Regions from separate parts of the Specibacter sp. BI4 genome, predicted to be linked through region 4. Evidence: riboswitches for the same ligand, from Rfam matches in the RefSeq annotation. Region 4 holds a riboswitch; each other region holds the start of a gene.
What was found. Region 4 has a riboswitch for thiamine pyrophosphate ahead of AC1L6K_RS01685 (ECF transporter S component). Riboswitches for the same ligand answer to the same signal wherever they lie in the genome.

Region 1: another riboswitch for thiamine pyrophosphate. It lies ahead of thiC (phosphomethylpyrimidine synthase ThiC); the one in region 4 lies ahead of AC1L6K_RS01685 (ECF transporter S component).
Region 2: another riboswitch for thiamine pyrophosphate. It lies ahead of thiD (bifunctional hydroxymethylpyrimidine kinase/phosphomethylpyrimidine kinase); the one in region 4 lies ahead of AC1L6K_RS01685 (ECF transporter S component).
Region 3: another riboswitch for thiamine pyrophosphate. It lies ahead of AC1L6K_RS19905 (3-oxoacyl-ACP reductase); the one in region 4 lies ahead of AC1L6K_RS01685 (ECF transporter S component).

What each region holds. Positions count from the first base shown of each region.
Region 1 is NZ_CM155265.1:2,117,231-2,122,195, reverse strand. Features, by position in the region: gene AC1L6K_RS09700 (hypothetical protein) at 1-442, opposite strand, end outside; gene AC1L6K_RS09695 (VOC family protein) at 500-1,384, opposite strand; gene AC1L6K_RS09690 (GNAT family N-acetyltransferase) at 1,440-1,952, opposite strand; TPP riboswitch at 2,003-2,113, shown strand; gene thiC (phosphomethylpyrimidine synthase ThiC) at 2,110-3,852, shown strand; gene AC1L6K_RS09680 (alpha/beta fold hydrolase) at 3,863-4,612, opposite strand.
Region 2 is NZ_CM155265.1:2,470,756-2,475,720, reverse strand. Features, by position in the region: gene rplU (50S ribosomal protein L21) at 1-228, opposite strand, end outside; gene thiD (bifunctional hydroxymethylpyrimidine kinase/phosphomethylpyrimidine kinase) at 623-2,215, opposite strand; TPP riboswitch at 2,206-2,304, opposite strand; gene AC1L6K_RS11370 (Rne/Rng family ribonuclease) at 2,417-4,965, opposite strand, start outside.
Region 3 is NZ_CM155265.1:4,408,505-4,413,469, forward strand. Features, by position in the region: gene AC1L6K_RS19900 (LLM class flavin-dependent oxidoreductase) at 1-946, opposite strand, end outside; gene AC1L6K_RS19905 (3-oxoacyl-ACP reductase) at 949-1,713, opposite strand; TPP riboswitch at 1,787-1,880, opposite strand; partial or broken gene AC1L6K_RS19910 (ISAzo13 family transposase) at 2,282-2,895, opposite strand; gene AC1L6K_RS19915 (hypothetical protein) at 3,244-3,396, shown strand; gene AC1L6K_RS19920 (TraR/DksA family transcriptional regulator) at 3,393-3,737, shown strand; gene AC1L6K_RS19925 (DUF6457 domain-containing protein) at 4,045-4,362, shown strand; gene AC1L6K_RS19930 (FdhF/YdeP family oxidoreductase) at 4,427-4,965, opposite strand, start outside.
Region 4 is NZ_CM155265.1:348,348-353,312, reverse strand. Features, by position in the region: gene AC1L6K_RS01710 (Na+/H+ antiporter subunit E) at 1-61, shown strand, start outside; gene AC1L6K_RS01705 (MrpF/PhaF family protein) at 67-333, shown strand; gene mnhG (monovalent cation/H(+) antiporter subunit G) at 330-692, shown strand; gene AC1L6K_RS01695 (DUF4235 domain-containing protein) at 779-1,039, opposite strand; gene AC1L6K_RS01690 (plastocyanin/azurin family copper-binding protein) at 1,473-2,456, shown strand; TPP riboswitch at 2,579-2,696, shown strand; gene AC1L6K_RS01685 (ECF transporter S component) at 2,743-3,387, shown strand; gene AC1L6K_RS01680 (ABC transporter ATP-binding protein) at 3,390-4,965, shown strand, end outside.

The DNA of each region.
Region 1 (4,965 bases), 1.8 Mb from region 4:
AGTAGAAGAACAGGCTCATTTTTGCGTTTTCCTCGGCGGCCGAAAGGGTTGCAGCCGACATTGCTGTCAGGGCGCGTAACAGCGGCTCGGTCACCTCGGGGGTGGATTCCATTTCCTCGGCGGCGGCCCATTCGGCAGCCAGGTCCACAACGTCCTCCGGATCCTCGGGGTCGTTCAGCTCGGCGAAGACCTCAAGGAGCGCATCCGGAACAGCAAACAGCGTGTCGAGTTCGATGTCGACAAGGCTCAGCTCGGCGGCGACGCCGGTTGCATGGACCTTCTTGACGGCAAACTCGCCCAGCACTTCAATCTCAAAATCGCTCAGGCCGGGTGTCGGCAGGACCGGCACATCGATGGAGGGTGTTTTTCCTGTCATCCTGGCTTTCGCCCGGGCGACGGCCTGGTGGTGGTCGGCGATGAAGAACTCTGAGTAATTGGCCACGCATAAGCCTTTCAAGTTGAGGTTCCGGGCCGTTTGGCTTCCGGGGCGCCAGCCGCTTTACACGGCTGGGTGTCCGGAACCAACACTAACCCGAATCCGGTTCTTCCACGGATCGTCAAAGACAATCTCGGCGCCCGTGTTGGCGACGGAAATGCCATGGTGGGTCAACCGCGCATGGAGGGCCCCGACGTCGTCCGTCTTGGGCAGCTGGATCAGCACCTCACCGAGGCCCAGGGTGTCCTTGCGGGGGCCGGCGCCGCGGCTGTTCCACACGTTCATGGCCATGTGGTGGTGGTAGCCGCCGGCCGAGACGAACAAGGCCTGGCCGTGGAAGCCGGAGGTCTTTTCAAAACCGAGCGTGTCAACATAGAACTGCTCCGCGGTCTTCACGTCGCCAACCTGCAGGTGGACGTGCCCGATGTCGGCCCCGGACTGGCGCTGGCCGACAACGGATTCCTCGGTCAGGTGCTGCTCGAGGTACTGCTGCGGAGAGAGCGCAAGGGAAGCCATCTCGACTTCGCCGTTCTTCCAGGTCCAGGCGTCGCGGGGGCGGTCCCAGTAGAGCTCAATGCCGTTGCCCTCCGGATCGGTGAAGTAGAAGGCTTCGGACACCAGGTGGTCGGCGCTGCCGGCAAATGCCTGCGGGCTGTACTGGGCGGCCGTGGCGACGGTGGCGGCAAGGGACGCCTGATCGTCAAAGAGCAGCGCCGTGTGGAACAGGCCGGCTTCCCCGCGCCCCGGAACGTGAAGGCCGCCGGCGGGCTGCAGATGCACCAGCGGGGTGCTGCCGCGGCCCAGGTACTGGCCGCCGTCGGCTTCGGCAACAACGTCCAGGCCAAGCGCCTTTTGGTAGTAGTTGCTCATCAGTGTCATGTCGCCGACCCTGAGCATCACGGTGCCCATGGTGAGGTCGGCGGACAGCAGGTCTTGTTGCGTGGTCATTTTCTCTCCAAGGTTCGTTGCACTCATACTAGCGTCAACTACTTGAAGCTTCAAGTTATTCCTTGGGTGGCAGTTTGGCTTCCATGACAATGCGCCGGGCCAGGTCATCCATTCCCCGCCCCATTTCCTCCGCCCGCAGGGCAATCAGCCCGGGCGTCAAGTGCCGCCGCGGAACTTCGGCAAACCCGCAGCTGGCATAAAACGGGCCGTTGAAGGGAATCTCGGCGAAGGTGCACAGCGTCATCGTGCTGAATCCGGCTTCCCGGGCCCACGCCTTTGCGGCGGTGACAAGTGCGCGCCCGATGCCTTGGCGCGCATAGTCGGGGCTGACGGCGAGTTGTTCCAAGTGGGCCTGGCCGTCGACGATTTCCAGGCGAACGAAGGCCATCGGAGGCCTGCCGGCAACCATGATATGGAAGGCAGAGGCGTAATCGTCGGCCGTCCCTGCCGGCGGGAACTCGGAAATGTCCATGGGTGGATCCAACGTTTCAAACGCCGCGTCTGCGTCGGCCTCGATGGACGGCAGAAGCGCAAACTCACTCAATGCGGCCGGACGTATTTCAAGCATGCACCGATCCTACGGCTTGACACCGGCCCCCGTTGATCGTGTAGCTTCGTTCTTGACCACACGGGAGCCCCGAAGCAGGGGCTGAGACATGGGCTGAAGCTGCCCTGGACCGTTGAACCTGTCCGGGTAATGCCGGCGAAGGAAGTGAGTTTCACCCATGAGTGTCACTGAACAAAGCCTTGCCCACACGCTTTCCCACCTCAAGGACGAACAGCACGGGCTAAGCGTTCCCGTAACCTCCATTTCACTGGATGAATCCGGTCCCGGCCGCCCCAATCCACCCTTTCAGGTGTACCGCACCGCGGGGCCGGGCAGCGACCCTGTCCGCGGACTGCCACTCTTGCGGGATCCCTGGATCACGGCTCGGGAGGACACCGAGAATTACCAGGGGCGCAGGCGTGAACTGCTCGACGACGGCCGCTCAGCCCAGCGGCGCGGCGCAGCGTCCGCGGAATGGCAAGGCACGCAACGCACTCCCCTGCGATCCCTGGCCGGGCGCACGGTGACCCAGATGCACTACGCAAGGGCCGGCGTCGTCACTGCCGAAATGAGGTTCGTGGCGCTGCGTGAAGATTGCCCGGTCGAACTCGTTCGCAGCGAGTTGGCGGCGGGCCGGGCCATCATCCCCAGCAACATCAACCACCCCGAATCCGAACCCATGATCATTGGCAAGGCGTTCTTGGTGAAGATCAATGCGAACATCGGCAATTCGGCCGTTACGAGCTCCATCGCCGAAGAGGTGGACAAGATGCAGTGGGCCACGCTGTGGGGTGCGGACACCGTCATGGACCTTTCAACCGGCAACGACATTCACACGACGCGTGAATGGATCATCCGCAATTCCCCGGTCCCCATTGGCACCGTGCCCATCTATCAGGCATTGGAAAAGGTCAACGGTGAAGCCCACAACCTCACGTGGGACATTTTCCGCGACACCGTCATAGAACAGTGCGAACAAGGCGTGGACTACATGACCATCCACGCCGGCGTGCTGCTGCGCTACGTCCCGCTCACGGCCAACCGCGTCACGGGAATCGTCTCCCGCGGCGGCTCAATCATGGCCGGCTGGTGCCTCGCCCACCACCAGGAGAATTTCCTGTACACGCATTTTGATGAGCTGTGCGAAATCTTTGCCCGGTATGACGTTGCATTTTCCTTGGGCGACGGCCTGCGTCCAGGCTCCACGGCCGATGCCAACGACGCTGCCCAGTTTGCCGAGCTGGACACCCTGGCCGAACTGACCAGGCGGGCCTGGAGCTACGATGTTCAGGTCATGGTGGAGGGGCCGGGCCACATCCCGTTCCATCTGGTGCGCGAGAACGTTGAGCGACAACAAGAGCTGTGCGACGGGGCGCCGTTCTACACCTTGGGGCCGCTGGTCACAGACATTGCCCCGGGGTACGACCACATCACGTCCGCAATCGGCGCCACCGAAATCGCCCGGTACGGTACGGCCATGCTGTGCTACGTCACGCCCAAAGAACATCTGGGCCTGCCAAACAAAGATGATGTCAAGACGGGCGTCATCACCTATAAGATCGCCGCCCACGCGGCCGACATGGCCAAGGGGCATCCCGGCGCCCGGGACCGTGATGACGCATTGTCCAAGGCACGGTTTGAATTCCGCTGGCGTGACCAATTCTCACTGTCCCTTGATCCAGCCACAGCCGAGGCCTTCCACGACGAGACGCTCCCGGCAGAAACAGCCAAGACCGCGCATTTTTGTTCCATGTGCGGTCCGAAATTTTGCTCCATGAAGATCAGCCAAGACATCAGGGACACCTTTGGAACGGCGGCGCAACAAGAGGAGATTGCCGGCGGTATGGCGACCAAGAGTGCGGAATTCCTGGCCGCCGGAGCCAAGGTGTACCTGCCCGAATTGGCGGTCCTCCGCAAATAAGTGCGCCGGGTTAGGCGCCGGCAGCGTCCCCTTGGGCATCGATGAATTCAGCGATCAGCTCCGCACCCTCGGGGCTGTCGTGGGGGCGGTGGCCGCCGGGGGACATCCTGTGCACGGCCCCGGTTGTAGTGAGGTAATCGGCGATCTCCTCATACAGGGGCTCCCAGCCACCTGTCAGCACCAGCGTCGGAACCCCGGGAACAATGTGCAGTGGAGCCTCCCACTGAGGCGCCTGCAGGTGGATGCGTGCCGCGATTCTGGCCGAAGACTCGGCCGGGCGCGGCCGCACCACACCTGCGGCGCCCGGGTTGTATCCGGTCCGGCCTGGCCCGGTCATGGAAGCCGTCACCCGTCGGAACTCCGCCGAGAAGGCCGCGTCCGTCAGCTCCGCACTGCGGGCAAACAGCGGCTCAACGTTTTCGCGGTAAGCCCTGGTTGCTGGAAGTTCGGCCGTGAGCGACAGCAGCGCCGGTTCCACCAGAACCAGTGACTTCACCAAGTCGGGACGCTCCACGGCAGCCATCATGGCAGCGATGGCGCCTTGGGCATGTGCAACGACGTATCCGCCCGAGTCCAGGGCCTCAATAATAATGCGGGCGTCGGCGGCAAAGTTGCTGGGCTTGGGAGGTTCGACGGCGTCGAAACCTGTCCGCTTGAGAAAGAGACAATCGTATTTCCCGGCCAGGCGGTGTTGGGCCGGCCAGGCTGCAACGCCATAGCCGTCCATGCCGTGTACAAACACAATCCGGGTTTTACTCATTCAAGCAGGTTACCGGACGCCCCTGACAAGAGTCGCATGGATGGTGCGGGGTTCCCCGGCCGCCCGCGGGTGATGGATGACGGGGTCGTTGCGGACATTCGCCACCGTTTCAGACACTGTTCACAGCCCCGGGGGTCGTTGTGGTGATTCGATCCCGGCCGGCCGGGATCGAATCACCACAACGACCCCCGCGGCACCAAGAACCCGATTCGGGGCGCACATTCGAGGCAATAATTACGCAATTTGCTCAGATGCACAGGCAGGCGAAGGCGAAGGCGGGCGAAGCTGGCGTCGGGCGCGGGCGAAGGCGGCGGCAGACGCCGCGAAGCCCCCGTAAACAGCGAAAGGCCCTG
Region 2 (4,965 bases), 2.1 Mb from region 4:
CTTCTGGATGACGATCTTCGGCCCGCGAAGATCCTCCAACTTCTCAGCCGTAACCTTTACACTAGCCAGGTCCTTAGCGGCAGTGGTGATTTTCTCACCATCAACCAACAGCAAAGCGGGCAGCTCAAATGTGCTGCCGACTCCACCGGGGACGCGGTTCATGGTCACGTGGTCTCCAACGGAAACCTTTTCTTGACGGCCGCCTGCGCGGACAATCGCGTACACCACTGGGGAACTCACTTCTCTCGACGTTTATTACAAAGTTTTTATGCCGGCTTGGATCAGAATTGATCTCCGCCAACCGCATGCGCCGCAGTTCAAGATTGAACAGACGCGGGGTGCATACTATGTGCCTCAACGCCGTGGACCTCAATGGAGTTCTGCCATGGAGTGGTTGCCCTAGGTGTTGGCGTAAGCACCGAAGATCAAGAATACGCTAATTCTGCCTCCGGGAGCAAATGACACTGGTTCCGGGTCCCTTGCACCCTCCTGGCAAAACATTGTTTTACCAGCGACGCTGCGTGGTTCCTGAAACCGTACTCACCAACATTAGCGCGACTGCCGCCAATTATTGTCATTTTTGGCCAGTGCGGCGCCGTTTCCTTGCGCACAGCGGGTGGTGTTAATCACCTGCGCCGGTGATACCGCCCGGAAGTTGGCTGTGCGGGGCCGCAAAGAAATCGACCTCGTACTGTGCCGAATGGGCAAAGGCCGCCCGCATGCGTCCACGTTCCAGGGCGGATCCCCGCCGTGCCGCCACGTCCATAATGCCGACGGCAGTCGCCGTTGCCTGCGCAAAGTCGTCGGCGGCGTACGTCGCCAGCCACGCCCCATAGGGGTGCTCCCCCACAAACGACAGGTAGTCGGAGTGCAACACGCGCCCCACCTCCGCATACAACCAATAACACGGCAGCACTGCGGCAACGACTTCCCCGTAGCTTCCGGAGAAGGCAACGCCCTGCAGGTGGTCCACGTAATGTTTGGTGACCGGGCCCTGCTGCAGCTCCGCAGGGTGGTCGCGGAGCCAGTCGCGGTGCAGCGCCATTTCAACCTCGAGGCAGTTTTGGGCGCCGCCGGCCCAGAATTTCTGTTCGGCTTCGGTGGGCGCCAGGGCACTTGCGCGGGCCAGGACCCGGGAATAGCTGCCCAAATACAGCGCATCCTGGGCGAGGTAGTAGGCGAAGTGGTGTCCCTGCAGGGTCCCTGCGGCCAGTTCCTTGATGAAGTCAAGGGCAAAAATGGCCCGGCGCTGCTGGGCGCATTGTTTCCACAGTTCACTGCTGAAGCTGCCCGGCCGTGGCGCCGCCTGCTCCCACAGGGCGTGCAAATGGTTGATGGGTCCCGCGCCGGTGCCCACCCGCAGCGCCGCCGAGGTCTCCAGTGCCCGCCCCAGCCACTCCTTCGCCAGGGCCACGCTTGCCTGCCAGTCCCCTGTCTGCGCCTGCAGCGTGGCCACCGCCGCCGACAACGAACATCCGGTGCCGTGGGTGTTGGCTGTGTCGACCCGGGCCGCGTTGAATTCCTGTACCGTGCCGTCCGGGGCGACCAGCGCGTCGGGGCACTTCTCCCCCGGCAGGTGGCCGCCCTTCACGAGGACCAGGACCTGGTGCAGGGCAGCCAGCTCCCGGCCCTGCTGCACGGCTTCCTGCCAGTCGGAAGCCTCCGGCTGGTTGAGCAGCACTGCCAGTTCAGGAATGTTGGGCGTCACCAGGTGGGCGTTTTTGACCAGTGCCAGCAAGGCCCGGCGTGCTGCCGGGAGCATGAGCTCGTCACCGCTGGTGGCAACCATGACCGGGTCAAGAACGACGACGGGCGGGCGGGTGCGCACCAGCCAGTCCGCGACGGCGTGCATCACCTCTGCCGTGCCCAGCATGCCGATCTTCACCGCGTCAATGGTGACGTCCGCGGCGACGGCGTCCAGCTGGGCGGTGAGGAAATCCGCCGGGGGGACGTGGACGCCCTGCACTCCCCGGGTGTTTTGGGCGGTCAGGGCCGTGATGGCGGCCATGGCATAACCGCCATGGGCTGAAATGGATTTGATGTCGGCCTGGATGCCTGCTCCCCCGGAGGGGTCCGATCCCGCGATGCTCAGGATCCTGGGGTGCCGCACCGCCGCGGGCATGCCCTGGGGATTATCGCCCCGGAGGCTTTCGGCATGAATACTTTCGCCGGGAACAACTTCGGGCGTCGCTGAATTGATGGTGCTGGTGCTCATTGGGACATCCCTTCGCCGGTGCTAACCGGGCAGGTTCAACGGGTATTGTCTCAGCCTGCCCTGATGGCGTGGCACCCCGTGTCGATCTCCACCCTAGCCCCGGCCCGCCCGTTAAAGAAAAAACCCGCAGTAGCCGTCGAAGACCTTGTTCAAAGGCGGTCTTCGACAACAACTGCGGGTTGTCTCATGGCTTTTCAGCGATTAGAGTTCCGAAGCCGGCACTCCCACACCCAAGATGATCGGGCCGCTGCTGTTTTTCACGGGTTGGGCAGCTGCCGGAATTTCCACCGCAGCACTCATGTGCGGGGCGGAACCCTGACCGGCAGATGTTGCAACCGAGGTCTCCACGCTCATGTCGGCACCCCCCTGGGCACTGCGTGCGCTGCGGTTGCGGCGCCCCCGGCGTGAGGACCGTGACCGGTTGTCACCGCCGGCCTCAGACGAGTGGTCGTGCGGCTGGTCCTGGCCAGGCGCTGCCAGCTGGTCCAGGGCCTGCGACAGTCCGGCCAGCGCTGCCGCCTGGTGTGCATTGTGCTCCTCCGGGCTGCCGCTGCTTTCGCTGCGGTGTCCGCGCGGGAGCTCGATGGCTTCCCCGCCAAAGGTGAGCGTGGCGCCGTCGGGCGTTTCCGTCGTTTCCGCAGGCGCCGAAGCAACCTCGGTGCCGGCGGCACTGTGCGGCTGCCCGCCGTCGTGCTCATGATGCGAGGCTGCAGCGGCCGCGGCAATGTTCGCCAGGGCGGCACGGGCTTCATGGGCCTTTTGCGCCTTCTGGGCCTCGCTTGCCTCGTCGTGCACCGGAACGGGGGCGGCCTCGTGCGGCTCAGTTTCCGGCTGCTGCCCGCGGTTGCGGTTGCGCTTGCGTTCGCTGCGGGTTGAGCGGTTGGCTGTCCGTTCGCTCTCGCGGTGTTCGGGCTTGGCGCCGTGGATCTGTGCGGCTTCCACGGCGGGGCTGTGCGTGCGGCGGTGCTCGACGGGAATCTCGTGCGTGACCATGCCGCGGCCGGCGCATGTGGGGCACTGCTCGCCAAAGACCTCGAGGAGCCCGGTGCCCATGCGCTTGCGCGTCATCTGCACGAGCCCAAGCGAGGTGACCTCGGCAACCTGGTGCTTGGTGCGGTCCCGGCCCAGGCATTCGACCAGGCGCCGGAGCACCAGGTCGCGGTTGGATTCGAGGACCATGTCGATGAAATCGATGACGATGATGCCGCCGATGTCACGCAGGCGCAGCTGTCGGACGACTTCTTCGGCCGCTTCCAGGTTGTTCTTGGTGACTGTTTCTTCCAGGTTGCCGCCGGAGCCGGTGAACTTGCCGGTGTTGACGTCAACCACCGTCATGGCTTCGGTGCGGTCGATGACGAGGGAGCCGCCGGAGGGCAGGAAGACCTTGCGTTCCAGGGCCTTGTTGATCTGCTCGTCGATGCGGTGCGCGGCGAAGATGTCCTCGGTCATGGTCCACTTCTCCAGGCGGTCAAGCAGGTCCGGGGCCACATACGTCACGTACGCCTCGATCGTGTCCCAGGCGTCCTCGCCGGAGACGATGAGCTTGGTGAAGTCTTCGTTGAATACGTCGCGGACCACCTTGATGGTCAGGTCGGGTTCGCCGTAGAGCATTTCCGGGGCGAGCGTCTTGTGTGACGAGGCCCGCTCGTTGATGCCGGCCCACTGGGCGCGGAGCCGGTTGATGTCGTTGGTGAGCTCTTCCTCGCTGGCACCTTCGGCGGCCGTGCGCACAATGACGCCGGCGTTCTCGGGCAGGTGGTCCTTCAGGACGCGCTTGAGGCGGTTGCGCTCGACGTCGGGCAGCTTGCGGGAGATGCCTGTCATGGAACCACCGGGCACAAACACCAGGTAGCGGCCGGGGAGTGAAATCTGGCTGGTCAGGCGGGCACCCTTGTGGCCCACGGGATCCTTGGAAACCTGTACCAGCACCGGGTCGCCTGACTTCAGGGCATTCTCGATGCGGCGCGGCTGGCCGTTGAGGTTTGCGGCATCCCAATCAACTTCGCCCGCGTACAGGACGGCGTTGCGGCCGCGGCCAATGTCGACAAAGGCGGCTTCCATGCTGGGCAGCACGTTCTGGACCTTGCCCACGTACACGTTGCCGATGAGGGAGTCCTGCTGGGTCTTGGAGACAAAGTGTTCGGCCAGAATGCCGTCTTCGAGGACACCGATCTGGATCCTGTCTTCGCCCTGGCGCACCACCATGACACGGTCAACTGATTCGCGGCGGGCCAGGAACTCGGCCTCGGTGATGACTGTGCGGCGGCGGCCGGAGTCGCGCGAGTCGCGGCGGCGCTGCTTCTTGGCTTCGAGCCGGGTGGAGCCGCGCAGGCTGGTGACCCGGTTGGGGTCGCTTGAGCCGGTGTCGGACGGGGTGCGGGGGGCACGGACCCGGGTGACGGTGTTGGGCGGATCCTCATCGGAGCCCCCTGTCAGTTCCAGGTCCTGGTCGCCGCGGCGGCGACGGCGGCGGCGGCGCGAGGTCACGCCGTCGTCGGTGTCTTCAGCGTCTGTCTCGGCGGCTGCGCTGTTATTGGCGTCCGGTGCATCGGCTGCTTCGGAATCGTTGCCGCGGGTCCGGCGGTTGCGGCCCCGCGAGCGGCCCTGGCGATCACCGTCGTGGCCGTCACTCTTGCCGGCTGCGCCGTCTTCGTTGTCCTCGCGGGCTTCCTGGGTGGCTGCGGCAGGCACGGCCAGGCTCAGGTCGGGGGCTAGGAACAAGGCTGACATGGCTGCGGAGGGGGCCAGGA
Region 3 (4,965 bases), 580 kb from region 4:
TGTAGTCCATTCCGGTGAAAATATTGAGCTGGCCGATGGCTGTGTCAATGTCCAGGTAGGCGTCCAGTGCCCGTTTTTTCTCCATGGCTTGCTCACTGGTGGCGGCGACATAGGTGACAAGGCCGGGAAGAATCGGGACCGTGGTCCCGTCTCGGCCGGCAGCAGCCAGGCGGGTCCGCATGTCAGTGGCGAATTCGATTGCGGAGTCCTTGTCCCACGACACCGAATAGATGGCTTCGGCAAATTGCGCAGCAAAATCTCGTCCGGCCTCCGAGGAACCCGCTTGGAACAGCACCGGCCTCCCCTGCGGGGAACGGGGGACATTCAGTGGCCCCGCCACGGAGAAATACTTCCCGGCGTGGTTGATCGGCTGGATCTGTTCCGGATCAATAAATGTTCCCAGCTCCCGGTCCTTGGGCAATGCCTGGTCCGACCAGGAATCCCAGAGCCGCTGGATCACCCGGACGAATTCATCCGCCCGCTCATAGCGTTCGGCGTGCGTGGGCAGGGCCGCGAACCCGTGGTTTTGCGCCTCGGCGTCGAACATGGAGGTGACTATGTTTGCGCCCACTCGGCCGCCGCTGATGTGGTCCAGGGAGGCCAGCATGCGGGAGGCGTGGAAGGGTGTGTAGAAGCTGGAGGAGACGGTGGTGACCAGGCCAATGTGTTTCGTGGCCCGGGCAAGGGCACTCAGTGCCGTGATCGGTTCCAAGAGCGAGGGCACACCGGCGGAATACTGCCGGTTGACGCTGTGACCGTCGGCGAAGAAAACCGCGTCAAAGCATCCGCTTTCAGCCAGCTGGGCCAGCTCCTCGAAATAGGCTATGTCCCCGACACGGTCGGCGCTGGAATCCGGATGCCGCCAGCCCATGGTGTGGTGCCCTGCACCGAAGAGGAAGGCGTTGATGTGCATTTGCCGCGTGTTGGTGACGCCGTCAGTTGCCATCACTAGTTCATCACCAGTCCGCCGTCGACCACGAGGTTTTGTCCCGTCACTGCCCGGGACCAGGGTGATGCGAAGAACAGCACTGCATCAGCAAATTCAGCTGGTGTGGTGACCTTGCGCAGAGGTGTTCCGCCAGCGATCAAGTCGAAGACCTGCTCAGGTGTGGCGGCAGAGGCGTCGGTGGTGCGCAGCAGTCCCCCGGAGACCATGTTCACTCGAATTTTGGACGGGCCCAGGTCGGCAGCGAAGGTGCGTGTCAGTGCCAGTAGGGCAGCCTTGGCCGCGGTGTAGTCGTGGTAGGGCACCACCGGGTTTTGGAAAAGGTTGGTGCCAATGTTCACGATGACACCGAACCCGGCGTCTTTCATGCCCGGCAGCACCTCCTGAATCGTGTTCAGCGCACCGCCCACAACGCCGGAAAACTGGGCCGTAAATTCGTCGTAGCCAATGCCGTCCGCCTTTGACCGCGCGTCACCGTTAAAGGAAAAATCGGGCAAGGCGTTATTGATGACGGTGGTAATGGTCGCACCAAAATGCTCAGCTGCGGCAGTCACCATGGCTTGGACCTCGTCGGGGCGGGTGACATCGGCGCGCAAGGCAACGGCTTGTTCAGATCCGATGTCAGCGGCCAGTTCCCGTGCCGCCGCGTCACTGTTGCGGTAGTTCAGCACCACCCTGGCACCTTCCCGGGCGAAGGAACGGGCCACATCGGCACCTAGTCCGCGGCCTGCTCCGGTAATCAGTACGATCTGGTCTTTGATTTGCATGTCATACACCTTTCAGCGGAGCGAAAGGATGCCAGGAATGCACGAAGGTCTGGCTCGAGGGGACACATCGTCATTGCTGCAGGACCGGCATCCCTTCGCTCGGATTATCGAGATCAGGTTCAACGGGTCTAGCTCTCAGCCGCCAGGCGGCACCCCGTGTCGTGTCCTCGGCCAAACTACCACGGTTCGGACGGCGGCACGCAACGCCGTGTCCTCCCTCTTCGACTCAGCGCTGCAAAGTGTTGCCGTAGCTGCCCACATGGAAAATGGAGAGCTTCTGACCGGCTGATTGCCGGCTACTCTGAGTAATTCCACGGGTTGTGTGCGCCGGCCTGTCCGCCGCTCCAAAGAACTAATACGAGACCGCGCCCAACCTGCGGGCGCCACCCTCCAGCCGTGCCCGGGCCCTCATCTGTACCGGAGCCCCGGTAACAGATGACGCAACAGAGCCCTACGAAGTATCGATCTCCTGTACAGATGTATTTGCGACCGAGCGAAAAACGTTCGACTCTCTAGAAGAGGCTCGAGCTGACACGCGCCGGCGCGTTTATGGTGCCTCAAGATGCTCTTAGGGCTCACGTTGAAATTGGTTCTTGTTGTTCGGGCGTGTCGTTTTCTCCTTGGGGGCGGCGGTTACGGTGTAGTTCCAGTCGCCGTGGAAGTCGTGCCGGTGCAGGCGGGTCGCTTCGAAGGTTTTCATTTGTTGGTCGGTGATCCTGGTGCCTTTGGGGTAGGTGTTGGTGTCGCGCATTGACTCGATGGTGAGCCCGGATTTGTTGGTGGTTGCCGCGATGGTCTGGACGGCGACTTCGTGGGTTTGAAGGGGCCGGTCGCGCCAGTTCATGGTGATGGCGGAGAACATCCGGTGCTCAATCTTGTTCCACTTGGACGTTTCCGGGGGCAGGTGGCAGACGGTGATTTGAAGCCCGGTCTCGGCGGCCAGAGCGGCGAGTTCGGTTTTCCACAGCCGCGGCGGGACCCGTTGGATCCGCCGCCGTCCGCGGTGACCAGCAGCCTCTTCGCGTCCGGGTAGGCGGGGTGGCCGACTATTGTCCACCAGCGGCGGATCGACTCGACGGCGAAGGCGCCGGTTTCGGAGCCGACGTTGACGAGCCCGGTGTTCGCCCCGACGTCATAGATTCCGTAGGGCACCGCCTTGCCCTCCTTGCCGATGAAGTCGTAGATGGCATGCTCGGCCGTTGCCGTGCGAACGGCTTCCTCCCACACAGTTCCGGCCAAGCGCAGGGCCTGCTCAGTGATAGTGGCCAGCGTCGCGGCGCTCTTCGACCCGGCACTCTCACGCTCAGCCCGCCATTCCTTCGAGAACCGGGTCGCATCCGCGTTGGACACCCCGGCGGCCTTCCGCACGCACGAGGAAGCCGCGGCAGGCACAACTGACTTCGCGGCTGTGGCTGCGCGCAGGGGCACAGCCGTCGCGTAAGTCCCCACCGCTGAGTGCTGTTCGTTCGTGTCGGGAATCCGGTACGAACAGCACAGACGCAGGGGAAAGTTCCTAGGATGGGAGATGTGGTGGCAGATTCTCCCGGGGTGGTTCGTCAGCAAAATCTCCCCGACGAACCCGGTCGCCACGTCTACTACCAGCCGACCGGCAACGGCCACGAGCACTCCGTGCGGGAGCCTCTGAACAAGATTCAAAAGATCATCAAGGAGATGAATCCATGACCCAAGACGAGCAACAGCGCGCACTCCTGAACGATCACCTAGAGCGCATACAGGCCCGAGTGCACAAACTCGAAGCTGACCTCACCGCGGTGGTTCGTACCCGTCGCAACCAGTCCGACGATGATGAACACGATCCCGAAGGTGAAACCCTCTCTTCCCTTTGGTCCATGCAGGCAGGCCTCCTTGAAGCCGCACGTGTAGACGCCAGTCAGGCCAAAGACGCGATGCAGCGCCTCGAGGCAGGCACCTACGGCATCTGCATCTCCTGTCTCGAGCCCATCCCCATCGGCCAACTCGAAGTACGCCCCTTTCGAGAACGCTGCGTGCCATGCACAAGCTAAACACCCACCCGTGCCCGGAGACGCAGATAGTGAACCCCGTCGAGGGGTCAGGTGGCCCGGTATCGCCAAACCCCCTCACCACCCAGGCTAGAGTCCTAAGTCCGGCCTCGAGCACAGTTCTGATGCGTCGTGGTGGTGTCTTGCTCTCATGCCGCACTGGACCGACAGTCATGTCACCAATGGAACAAAACAACTACCGACAAACCTTGTTTTACTCCTGCTTCGGATGCTAAGCCTTGAGGGCGGAATGATCGCCGGGAGGCCTGGCACCGGCGGGAAGATCCCTCACGAAACCGAAGGAGCAGCTATGACGGACTATGACGATGAAAAGCGTGCCTTGGACGATTGGAGCCACCGGCTCTTGCATGCCTTGCAGATCCTGGACCTGGAAGCGGACGCTGAGTTGATCCTTAAGGTGGCTGAGAAATCATCCCGTTCGGTGAGCCCGTCTGCCGGCCCGATCGGCGCCTTCTATGTCGGCTACGCTGCGGCTTTGGCCACCACCAGCGGCGGCGTAGATACTCAGACGGCCGTGACCAACGCTGCAGAGAAGGTCATGAAGCTGTGCGAGGCAGTCAACGAGGGGGGTCCCGAAGGCGGTGGCTGGACAGAAACCGCCCAGTAGGCCGGAGCCAGGGCCTGGTGTTTTCCTTTTGGAATCGCCCGGTCCCGGTCCTGCCCAGCCCGGGTCAGACCGTGACCGAGGCCCCGGTCCCCCCACCCTCTACTCCCTCGCCGTTGCGGGCTGGCTCCAGCCGGACCACGACTTGTTTGGACACCGGGGTGTTGCTTCCTTCCGCCACGAACTCCAGTGGAACCAGTACATTCGCTTCCGGATAGTATGCGGCCGCGCAGCCCCGGGCACTGGGGTAGGCCACCACCCGGTAATTGCGTAATATGCGTTCTTTGTTGTCCTCATATTCGCCGTGGATATCGACGTACTGGCCGTCGGCAAGGCCGAGTTCGGCCAGGTCTTCAAGGTTGACGAAGACGACCTGGCGGCCTTTTTTGATACCTCGGTAGCGGTCGTCGTGGCCGTAGATCGTGGTGTTGAACTGGTCGTGTGAACGCATGGTTTGCAGGATCAGTCGTCCCGGCGGGCATTCCACGTGTTCCAGGTCGTTGACGGTGAATATGGCCTTGCCGGTGGCGGTGTGGAAGGTCCGTGAGTCGCGGGGGCCGTTTGCCATCACAAAGCCGCCTTCTTGGCGGATCCGCTGGTTGTAGT
Region 4 (4,965 bases):
CGCTGGCCGTGCCAGCCGCGCCGGGTCCGCCGGCACTCCAACCACCGGGGAGGTGCTGTAACAGCCATGAATACTGTTGTCATTATTGTTGTCGGGCTGCTCACGCTCGCTTCAGCGGGGACCATTTATCGGATTGCCAAGGGCCCGTCGCTGCTTGACCGCGTGATCGCGGCCGATGTTTTGCTGGCCATCTTTGGTGCGGCCTTGGCCACGGAAATGGCCGTGAACAAACACGCCGACAATTTGGCGCTGCTGGTGGTCCTGACGGTGATTGGCTTCATCGGCTCAGTCACGGTGGCCCGCTTCGTCGCGCATAAGAAGGAGGACGTATGAATGCCTTCCTGGACGTTTTGGCGGCCATCTGCCTGTTGCTGGGTGCCTCGATGAGCCTCGCAGCGGCCATTGGGCTGCTGCGCTTTCCAGACCTCATGAGCCGCATGCACGCAGCCACGAAACCGCAGGTGTTGGGCCTGCTGCTGATGCTCACGGCCATGGGGCTGCAGCTGCGTGTCTGGTCTCTGGTGCCCATTTTGCTGATTGCCTGGCTGTTCCAGCTGCTGACCGTTCCAGTTTCTGCACACATGGTGGGCAGGGCCGGGTACCGCACCAAGCACCGCCGCCCGGAACTGCTCAGCGTGGACGAACTGGACCAGGTCGTGGCCGCCGTCATCGAAGACGACACCAAGAGCTAGCCCGGCCCGCCCGTGGGCATGGGAGCGCAAAAAAGGCGCCATTCGCCGTCATTCACGACGGCGGATGGCGCCTTTTTCGTGCGGGCTCAGACCTCTTCGGGGTGCTTGTTGAAGCGGGCAATGGCCTTCTGTGTGGTGCGCTGGGCCAACGTCTGGATGATGGCCGCCACGACAGAGGAGACCAGCGCAAAAGTCAGTGCGGAACGGAGACTGTTCTCCAGATCCGCACCATCCTTCGGCGGCTTGTTGCCGGTGCTTTTCTCCCAGGCAGTGTCCACGAGCTTGCTGGCCGCAAAACCAGCCCCGAGGCTTATCCCTGTTCCGAGCAGTTTGAAGACGATGTTCATGAAGTACTCCTGAATTCTGTGGCCGGACAATTGCGGGAATAACCCTACTGCCAGCCTAACGCCTTGCACCGGCTGCCGGAGGGTGGGGCAACCGTGGAAACACACCCATCATGAGGCACGCACCCCATTTCGCGAGCACTTTAATTCACTCGCGTCGTCCCCTCGACAAGCCGGATGCATGGGTGGACCATGGAAAGTGCGCGCTTGTTTGCGGTCCTTTGCATCTGTGGCAGCTGTGAACATGCCGTAGTTTGCAGTCGCCGTCCACAAAATGGTGGAACGTGGCGCCCCGGACCTGGAGCTCAGGTGGTCCGGCGTGCAACCGGCCACCCTGTCATGGCAGGGTGGCAGAGCTGGCCCCTTTTGAGGGGAGGGACCCATCTCGTGCGGATGCCTGACCAGGCGGCCGCACCTTTCGAGAAGGGAACGACCCATGAGGCGTCGTTTAGAAAATCATCGCCTGCAGCGCATTTCATCACGCAGGGTTCCGATGCTCGTTGCAGCAATTTTGGCGCTGCTGATGCCGCTGGCCCTTTCAGGACCGGCAGTTGCCAACTCCGGCGGAGGCTGGCACGGCCATCACGGCCCGCAAACCTGGACGGTTTTGGCTGGCAATGAGTCCCCGAACCAGGCCATCCAGAGCATGGCATTTCTCCCCGCCAACGTCTATGTCAACGCGGGGGACACCGTCAGTTGGCTGGCGAACTCGGCAGAGCCTCACACCGTCACCTTGTTGCCACCGGGGGTGCCGTTGATGGAATTCAACCCGGGCGACCCTGCACAGCTGTTTCCCGTTGGCGGCAGCTCCTATGACGGCGCGTCCTACTACAACTCGGGCATCCTGAGCAACGTTACCGACAGCGGCCTCCCGGCCGTCACGGGCTACAGCCTGAAGTTCCCCGCCGCAGGCAACTTCACCTACTACTGCCTGGTCCACGGCGCCATGATGAAGGGAACCGTGCATGTGGCGGCCGCCGGCACACCGTACCCGTACACGCAGAACGACTACAACAAGCAGGCGAAGAAGGAGGCACACAGCATCCTGAAGGACGGGCGTGCGCTGTGGCACGCAGCAGAGGCGCTGGCTGACTCGCACCATGTCTACGTCGGCACCGACGACGGCATGACCATGGTCATGCGGTTTATCCAGCCCACCGTTCGTGTGCACGTGGGTCAAAAGGTCACGTTCATCAACAACGGCATGGCAGCCCCGCACACCGTCACATTCGGCACCGAGCCGGCCAACTTCGGCCCGCCGTCGGGTAATCCGGCGAAGTTCGCCGGCGGGAACCTGAATTCGGGGATCATGATTCCCGGATCCACGTTCACCGTGACGTTCAACAAGGCAGGGACGTTCAGCTACATCTGCGCCCTGCATGACTACATGGGAATGGTGGGCAAGGTGGTGGTGAAGTAGCACCACCCCAACCCAACCCAGCCAAGCACGAGGGCGGGAGGCCCACCCAGGGGGCCTCCCGCCGTCGTGCGTCACGAACATTGGCCCCGGGAACGTGGCGGGGGTAAACTGAAGCCGCAATTCAAACACGACAGGGGAGCGTCCACCCGGCTTGGGTATCGGCGCTGAGAGTGCGGTTCGCCGCAGACCCTCGAACCTGCTCCGGCTAGTACCGGCGAAGGGAGTCGAGTTCTCTTCGGCTGCGCGGAAATACCGACGCATCCGCCCCTCCTGCAAAGGAGGAATCATGAGCAAGTCATTCGCGGGCGAAAACGCCGCGCAAAAAAACACGCCAAACAACCCGGTGGCACGGAAAAGCACGTGGCGGGTGGTCGACATCGTTGTGGTGTCGGTTCTCGGTGTGGCCGTGGGTGTCATCTTCTGGCTGTGGTCCGCCGGCTACGGCCTGGTCAGCGCCTTCACCGTCGCCTTCCCGCCCATCGGTGCACTCTACGGCGGGGGTTGGCTGATCGCCGGCGTGCTGGGCGGGCTGGTGATCCGCAAGCCCGGCGCTGCACTGTACTGCGAACTGATCGCGGCCAGCGTCGAGGGCCTGCTCGGTACCCACTTTGGTTTCACCGTGCTGCTCTCGGGCCTCGTGCAGGGGCTCGGTGCGGAGTTGGGCTTTGCACTCTTCCGCTACCGCAAGTTCACGCTGCCCGTGTCGCTGCTGGCCGGTGCGCTGGCCGGGCTGGCCATGGGCCTGAACGACAGCGTGGTGTACAACGTGGCCTGGGCCATTGAATGGAAAACCGTCTACGTTGTCCTGGCCATGATCTCCGGTGCCGTCATTGCCGGCTTGGTGCCCTGGTTGGCCGTCCGCGCACTGGCCCGCACGGGAGCGCTGGCGAATCTGCCCTCGCGGGGAGCCGCCACCGAGAGGGCGGTCTAGCCTTGGCGTCAACACAGCCACGGGGTGCCCCGGCGCGGATCTCCGCCAGGGGCTGGGGCTGGCAGCATTCGGGCCGCCATGACCGTGCGGTGCAGGGCCTGGACCTGGAGATCGCCCCGGGGGAGCGGGTGCTGCTGCTGGGCCCCTCCGGCGCGGGCAAGTCCACGCTCCTGCACGCGCTCGCCGGCGTGCTCGGCGACGACGAGGACGCCAACGAAATCGGCGAGCTCCGCATTGACGGCCGGCCCGTGGCGGAATCCCGTGGCCGGGCCGGCCTCATGCAGCAGGACCCGGACGCCCAGGTGGTGCTCTCACGCGTAGGCGACGACGTTGCCTTCGGCGCCGAAAACCTGGCCGTCCCGCGCGATGAAATCTGGCGCAGGGTGCACGCCGCCCTCGAATCCGTGGGCCTCGCACTGCCCCTGGACCACCCCAGCTCCGCCCTCTCCGGCGGACAAAAGCAGCGGCTGGGCCTGGCCGGCATGCTGGCCATGCGCCCCGGCCTGCTGCTGCTGGACGAGCCCACCGCCAACTTGGATCCCGCCGGGGTTGTGGAGGTCCGCGACGCCGTGCGCCACAGTCTCGACGAAAGCGGAGCCACCCTGGTGGTTGTCGAACACAGGGTTTCCGTGTGGCTCGACGTGGTGGACAGAATCGTGGTGCTGGCCCCGGACAGCCTTGGCGAGCCGGGCGGGGTGCTCTTCGACGGCCCGCCCGCCAGGGTGCTGGCGCAAAGCCGCGAACTGTTGGCCGGCGCCGGAATTTGGGTCCCCGGACATGTCCCCCACGTCCGCCCGCGCAGCAACGCAGTCCCACGCCAGCCAATGGACGACGCCGGAACCGGCCTGCTGCTTGAGGCAACGGATCTCGCTGTCTCCCGCACGAAAGGGCGGCGCAGGCACCCCGCGGTTCCTGCCGCCGTCGTTCCTTCCGTGCAGGTCAAGGCAGGGCAAGCACTGAGTGTCACCGGGCCCAACGGCTCGGGAAAATCAACGCTGGCACTGACCCTGGGCGGCTTGCTGCGGCCCGCGGGCGGGGAACTGGCTGCCACGGCGGCGTTGTCGCGCGGGGCCGGACCGGCACCACTGAAATGGCGGGGGCGTGAACTGATTAACCGGATCGGCACGGTCTTCCAGGAACCGGAACACCAATTCATTGCCGCCAGTGTCCGGGACGAGCTGATGTTTGCGCCCAAGCTGCTGGGCCGGGGCGCCGAAGCGGTTGATGAGCTGCTGGTCCGGCTGCGGCTGGAACACCTGGCGGGGGCGAATCCGTTTACGCTGTCAGGCGGGGAGAAGCGGCGGCTGTCGGTGGCGACGGTGCTTGCGGCAAGTCCGCAGGTGCTGGTGCTGGACGAACCCACGTTTGGCCAGGATGCAAACACCTGGGCGGAGCTGGCCTCCTTGCTGACGGAGCTGCTGGATGCCGGCACGGCAGTGGTCTCAGTGACCCACGACGCCGCGTTCAGTGCCGTGCTGGGCGGGGACCGGCTGGTCCTTGGCGAACCCGCCCCTGAACGGATCCTCCACAGCGCCGCAGTTGCCGGCCCCGCCATTCCCGGTCCCGCAGCCACCGTTC